Linked DNA regions of Pelagibaculum spongiae. Each later gene encodes a partner of the first gene's protein in a complex. Links are inferred from orthologs where the notes say so. Each region holds a gene or a part of one and is shown on either strand. Other genes may lie near its edges. The genes, in order: DC094_RS02825 and DC094_RS20950.

Evidence for each region.
Region 2: the proteins of DC094_RS02825 (region 1) and DC094_RS20950 are in contact, whole or in part, in an NMR structure (PDB 1QFN), measured with the Escherichia coli proteins. The link is inferred for Pelagibaculum spongiae from one-to-one orthologs.

What each region holds. Positions count from the first base shown.
Region 1 is NZ_QDDL01000001.1:641,109-644,860, reverse strand. The notes cover bases 318-3,738. They hold DC094_RS02825 (ribonucleoside-diphosphate reductase subunit alpha), read left to right. Parts: upstream 318-700; coding sequence 701-3,538; downstream 3,539-3,738. Other genes in these bases: DC094_RS02820 (ribonucleotide-diphosphate reductase subunit beta), read left to right, coding at 3,605-3,738. Also shown: DC094_RS02830 (hypothetical protein), read left to right, coding at 1-74; more of DC094_RS02820, read left to right, coding at 3,739-3,752. UniProt on the Escherichia coli protein: Provides the precursors necessary for DNA synthesis. Catalyzes the biosynthesis of deoxyribonucleotides from the corresponding ribonucleotides.
Region 2 is NZ_QDDL01000015.1:55,529-58,546, reverse strand. What follows is about bases 324-3,010. They hold DC094_RS20950 (GrxA family glutaredoxin), read left to right. Parts: upstream 324-1,383; coding sequence 1,384-1,638; downstream 1,639-3,010. Other genes in these bases: fabV (enoyl-ACP reductase FabV), read left to right, coding at 1,817-3,010; DC094_RS20960 (alkaline phosphatase PhoX), read right to left, coding at 324-1,146. Also shown: more of DC094_RS20960, read right to left, coding at 1-323; more of fabV, read left to right, coding at 3,011-3,013. UniProt on the Escherichia coli protein: The disulfide bond functions as an electron carrier in the glutathione-dependent synthesis of deoxyribonucleotides by the enzyme ribonucleotide reductase.

The DNA.
Region 1 (3,752 bases):
TACCTGTATGGCGGTTTTTGGCGCTATATCGTGACAAGCCAAATCGATTGTCGGAGCGATTCAAAGCATTGTGACTACCTATCAGAAATTTTTATGAAGATTTTTTTACAAGAGCATTGCTGGTAAACCAGTCGCTTTAAATGCGAGGTTTGCCACTAAGGAATCGATCGCTTATGCGCCTGTTGCGGCGTTATTCGATTGGCGCTTGACCAAATTGTGAATCACTATATATTGTGTCGGCGGTTCTGGTTTGCCTCACCATCTGGTGGAATTGAAATGGCGTAAGGCTATTGCATTTACTTGCAGATTCAGGCAAGGCAACAGGGAAGCCCGGTGAGAATCCGGCACTGACGCGCAGCGGTATTGGAGAACAAAAATGGCATGGCCAGCAGGCCAGGCACTGTTCATCAGGGATGTATCTATGAATGGGAAGCCGCCATGTAGGTGTCACAAATGATCGAGAAAATCATCATCAAGTGACGTGCTCCTAAGTCCGAATACCTGCCAGATCGACACAGTTTCACGCGGTCTTACACCGCTTTTACAGATAGTGTCACTCAGCGGAGCTGAGCATCATATTTTCTAGTCCTCGCGAAAAGGGCAGGGAAGCTAGCAAGACAATAAGACACCGATATTCGGTGCCTGTCTGCGAGCTTGTAGCTGCCCCGTGTGGAATTTACGCGATAATAAAGGAGCTGCAATGTCCCCAAGCCGATCTTCCAATGCCCTTGCATCAGATAACTCTGTTGTTTCCCTGAACCAGAAATACGGTCAGGCCTCAACTGATTTATTTCAGGTTCGCAAGCGCAGTGGGGAAGTCACCACTTTTGATGCAGAAAGAATTCGTGTTGCGATTAGCAAAGCTTTTTTAGCAGTTGAATTCCCTGAAAACAGTAATGCCATTATTCCCGAGCGTATCCATCAGATTGCCGACCAATTAACCGCTCAAGTATTGTCTGTTTTCTTTTCGCGCATGCCGACTGGTGGCACTTTAGACATTGAGCAAATTCAAGATCAGGTTGAGCTGGCATTAATGCGCGATGGACACCAGTTAATTGCACGTGCCTATGTTTTATATCGTGAAGCGCATGCATTAGCACGTCAGGCCAGTAAAGAAACTCAAGATCAAAATGAGCCAGAACCGGCTTTTGAAGTACAAGGTGAAAATGGCCAAAACTGGGCTATTGATCGTCAGTCGTTGATTGAATTGATAAAGCCTCTGGCAATTGGTCTTGAAGCCGTCGACTTAAAAGAATATACCGCACTGATATTCGATAGTTTGTACCAAGGGATTGCCCAAGCAGAGTTGGAAAGCTCTTTATTAATTACGGCCAGTTCTTTGATCGAAAAAGAACCTGAATATGATGCATTGGCTGCACGCTTGCTGTTATCTCAAATCAGGCAGCGGGTGGCAGGTACTTTACAATTAACCGCTATTGATGCTGATGCATTGGCAACAGTTAAAGCCAGCTTGGCAATCGGCATTGAAAACAAATTAATTAACCCTCAGTTGGCAGAATTTGATTTAGCTAAAATTGCTGAAGCGATTAATTTTGAAGCAGATAAACAATTCAGTTATTTAGGGCTACAGACGATTTTTGATCGTTACTTGTTGCATGTAAATGATCAGCGAATTGAAACACCTCAACTATTCTTTATGCGAGTCGCAATGGGGCTGGCATTAAATGAAGCAGATAAAGAAACACGAGCCATTGAGTTTTATCAGTTGCTGTCTAGCTTTGACTACATGGCATCAACTCCTACTTTATTTAACTCCGGTACCTTGCGTTCTCAACTGTCATCTTGTTATTTGACGACAATTCCGGATCATCTGGATGGTATTTTTGATGCATTAAAAGACAATGCATTATTGTCGAAATGGGCCGGTGGTTTAGGTAATGATTGGACGCCAGTGCGTGCGTTAGGTGCTCATATTAAAGGCACTAACGGAAAATCACAGGGTGTGGTGCCATTCCTTAAGGTAGCTAATGACACTGCGGTTGCAGTCAACCAGGGTGGCAAGCGAAAAGGCGCAGTATGTGCTTATTTAGAAGTTTGGCACTTGGATATCGAAGAGTTTCTTGAGCTACGCAAAAACACCGGTGATGACCGTCGCCGTACCCATGATATGAATACTGCTTGTTGGGTACCTGACTTGTTTATGCAACGGTTGGAAGCTGGCCAGTCATGGACTTTATTTTCACCCGATGAAGCGATCGATTTGCATGATTTATATGGCAAAGCCTTTGAAAAACGTTATCTGGAATTGGAAAAGCTAGCTGAGGCAGGTGAATTACGACAGTCACGGCAAATAGCAGCCAAGGATTTATGGCGTAAAATGCTGGGCATGTTGTTCGAAACCGGACATCCGTGGATCACCTTTAAAGATCCATGCAATTTACGCAGCCCACAGCAGCATACAGGTGTAGTGCATTCGTCTAACTTGTGTACTGAAATCACTTTAAATACTTCTGATACTGAAACCGCGGTTTGTAATTTAGGTTCGGTTAATTTACCTGCACATTTAAAAGCCAATGGCGATTTAGACTTAGAAAAACTGCAACGGACAATTACAACCGCCGTCAGAATGCTTGATAACGTGGTTGATATTAATTATTACCCGACTGAAAAAGCGAAAACTTCGAACATGCAGCATCGGCCAGTTGGCATGGGCATGATGGGTTTTCAGGATGCTCTATATAAGAAAAGCTTGAGCTGGGATGATCCTAAAACGGCGATATTTGCTGACCAGTCGATGGAAGTTATTAGCTACTTTGCTTTGAGTGCTTCGTCAGACTTGGCTAAAGAGCGAGGTGTTTACTCCAGCTACCAAGGTTCATTGTGGTCAAAAGGTATTTTACCAATCGACTCAATCAACCTATTGGAAAATGCTCGCCAGCCAGGCCAGCTGCAAATGAATTTAACCCAACAGATGGATTGGCCTGCACTGCGTGAAAAAATTGCCGAGCAGGGAATGCGTAATTCTAACTTGCTAGCGATTGCACCAACCGCGACAATTTCTAATATTGTCGGTGTTAGTCAATCGATTGAGCCGAGTTACAGCAATTTATATGTGAAATCTAACTTGTCTGGTGAATTTACCGTTGTTAACCCTTGGTTGGTTAAGGCATTAAAAGCAGAAGGTTTGTGGGATGAAGTGATGGTCAATGATCTGAAATACTTCGATGGTTCTGTGGCACAAATTGAACGGATTCCTGCTGCTATTCGTGCTCAATTTGCCACTGCATTTGAATTAGATTCTGAGAGCATGATTGTGGCAGCTAGCCGCCGACAAAAATGGATTGATCAGGCGCAGTCTCTCAATTTATATATGGGTCAACCTAGCGGCCAAAAGTTAGATGAAATGTATAGAAGTGCCTGGAGACAGGGTTTGAAAACCACCTATTACTTAAGAAGCCTCGGTGCGACTTCAACAGAAAAATCTACGGTGCAGCAAGGTTCATTAAGTAGTGTTGCGCCGGTTGCTCAGCCAGCGATTTGTAGTATTGATAATCCAGATTGTGAAGCCTGCCAATAAAACCTATTTAAATAAACAATATTGATAAAAATTCAGCGCCGATTATATCGGCGCAATGGAGAAACTATGCTGCAATGGGATGAAGTACCTGTCGCCAAAAATAAAGTAACCGCGGCTAAAAAAGCACAGCCAGTAATTCAGTCAGAAGTCATTACGCAAAAAATTATAAAACAAGCATCACAAAAAGCTGCAGAACCACAGCCAGTTCACCAGC
Region 2 (3,018 bases), on another replicon or contig:
GGCATTTTCACCATGTGCTAATTCAATCCACTGCACATCAAAACCGGTTTCATTCGGATCGTTCTTTTCAGCATCTTGAGTTAATTTCGCGCCATACAATGTACCGGCACTTAAATCATTAGCGGTATCAGCAATAAACTTAAATAAAACGCCACCGGTGTCGTCTTGAGATAAATAAACTGTTTTTCCATCCGGCATTACCGTTGAATTTTCATGTTCGTAACGGCCCATAGCAAAATGCTTTACTGGCTGAGGATTTGTTGAAGTTGGATTTGTGATTTCAACGATATAGCCATAATCATATGGATTGGGGGCTGCAGGGGCAGTCAGTTGCCACATCCGTTGTAAACGACTACCTGCCTTTTGAGCTTCTACAGGGTTATTCCAGTTGGCATCTGTTGTGGTATCAACCGCAGAATTTACAATCCACTCTTCTGAAGAAAGCGGTGTTCCCCAAGGGCTCACCGAACCAAAGCAGTTAGCTGCAGTGCCTTTTACTTCAGAAAAATCAACCATCATTGGACTCGACACTGTCCATTCGCCTTCAGCGTTTTTCGATAATGCCAATCGGCTCATACCACCGGGATAATCTTCCCAGTTGGTAAACAAATAACCTTCACCAATACCCGTGGAGATAAAGCCGTTAAAGTCAGGCATGTTGTTATCGAGTAGCAGCGTGTCACCGGCTAGGTTGTAGATATTGCCTAGTTTCTCTGGCAGATCTCCGCCAAAAGTATCGCCATTTTGTCCCAGCACCTGGTATTCGCCATAAGCCGTTTTTACCAGTTGCTTATCACGGTCATTATTTGGTACCGGCAACTCAACAAAAGGAAGCGGTAGATCGTTCAGATTAAAATTTTTAACAACACCAACCGTGCCTTTATTGTATGGCCTGAAGTTATCATCGACTTCGCTATTACTATCGGCTGGGTGCTGAACATTGAAAAACAAATCGCCTTCATCGTTAACATACACTCCAGTGACTTCAGCACCTAAAGGCACCGTGGCAACTCTGCTTAGCACAGCAGCTGAAACTGTTTTGTCATCATTAGCACTTTGATCGTTTTCGCTGTCACTGCAGCCAAGAATCGAAGCACACAGAAGGGCTGGCACGCTTAACGCCCACATTTTATTCTGAATTTTCATTATGATTTTTCTCTGTCAAGGCAGCAAAAGACAGTCGAAAACTAACTGGAAGATATTTCATTTTGATTGCGGTTTTTTGTTGTTTTAAATATCAGTTGCGGCTTGACACTCCAGCAGATCAGCGAACCCAAGCAGCACAATAGAAAAAAACTATTGAAAGCTTTAAAACAACCAATTTCACAAAACATAATCATCAGTTCATAATGCAACACAGATTTAGAGCTTGAGAGCAATTTAATGAAACGCATCACTATTTTTGGTCGTGAAGGTTGTGGCTTTTGTGTTAGAGCAAAAGAATTATGTGAGATTCGTGAATTAGAATTTCGCTATATCGATATTCACAAAGAAGGTTTGAGCAAGGCTGATTTAGAAAAAACCATTGGTAAGCCTGTCGAAACCGTCCCTCAAATTTTTCATGGCCAGCAACATATTGGTGGATTTACTGAGTTTGATGCATTCGTTAAAGCTGAACTCGAGAAAAAAGCTAGCTGACCCAAAGTGCCTCTTGCTGATCTATAAGATCGAACTGCTGCAAATAAAAAAAATATCTCAAAAGGCCAAACTTCACAGTTTGGCCTTTTGTATTTTTATTGAAAGATACATCCCAGCTCAATGAAACATTCTCCCTCTACAATAGATAATCGTTGCGGTCATTCACTTGAGTTCCCCCATGATTATCCAGCCAATCATCAAAGGCGCCGTCGCCAAAACAGCGCATCCATATGGCTGCCAACAAGCGGTGTTAGAGCAGATTCAACAAGCTCAATCCAGCCATTGGCAAACTAGCCAATTTAAAAAAGTATTGGTACTGGGCGCATCGTCTGGTTTTGGCTTAGCTTCTCGAATCGCGCTGACTTTTGGTGGTGCTTTGGCCGACAGCATTGGTGTTTCCTTCGAACGCGGCCCCAACCAAGACAAACAACTTACCGGTACTGCTGGCTGGTATAACAACATTTACTTTCGGCAATATGCTGAGGAAAAAAGGTTAATTGCTAAGAACTTTATTGGCGATGCTTTTTCTGACGATATTCGACAACAAGTGATCGATTATATTAAAAGTGATTTTGGTGGTTCAGTTGATCTGGTGGTGTACAGCCTTGCCAGCGGCATTCGACCTGACCCTGAAACAGGTACTGTTTTTCGATCAGCGATTAAAACCATCGACAAACCCTATTCAGGCTATGTACTTAATTTAGAGTCGGATTCACTAGAGCAAACATTATTACCGGTTGCTTCCCAGCAAGAAATTCAAGATACGGTAAAGGTGATGGGCGGTGAAGATTGGCAAGACTGGCTCACACTACTGGCCGATGCCGGTGTTTTAGCCAAAGGTTGTCAAACCATTGCTTATTCCTATATGGGCCCGAAAATCACCCATCCAATTTACCATCAAGGTACTTTGGGAAAGGCGAAAGACCACCTACATCAAACAGCCGAACAAATGAATCAACAATTGAACCAATCAATTAATGGCCAAGCTAAAATTGCTGTTTGCAAAGCACTGGTCACTAAGGCAAGCATTTATATTCCTGGCTTTTCTCCATACATGATGGCGCTATTTAAAATAATGAAGCAGGCAGGCAATCATGAGAGCTGCATTGAACACATGATGCGTTTGTTCGGCAATAAAATCGCCCAACCACTTTCAAAAAACTGCTTGATTCGAATGGATGATTGGGAGTTAGACTTAGCAATACAAAATAAAGTGGCCCAGCTATTACCGTTAATTAACTCAAATAATTTTAAAGAAATTGCCGACTACTCAGCTATCAAAAAAGATTTTATGCAGCTAAATGGATTTGAATTTAACAGCATTGATTATGAAGAAGACATCGATCTATCTTCACTTAAAAATATGCATCTCTAAATTTA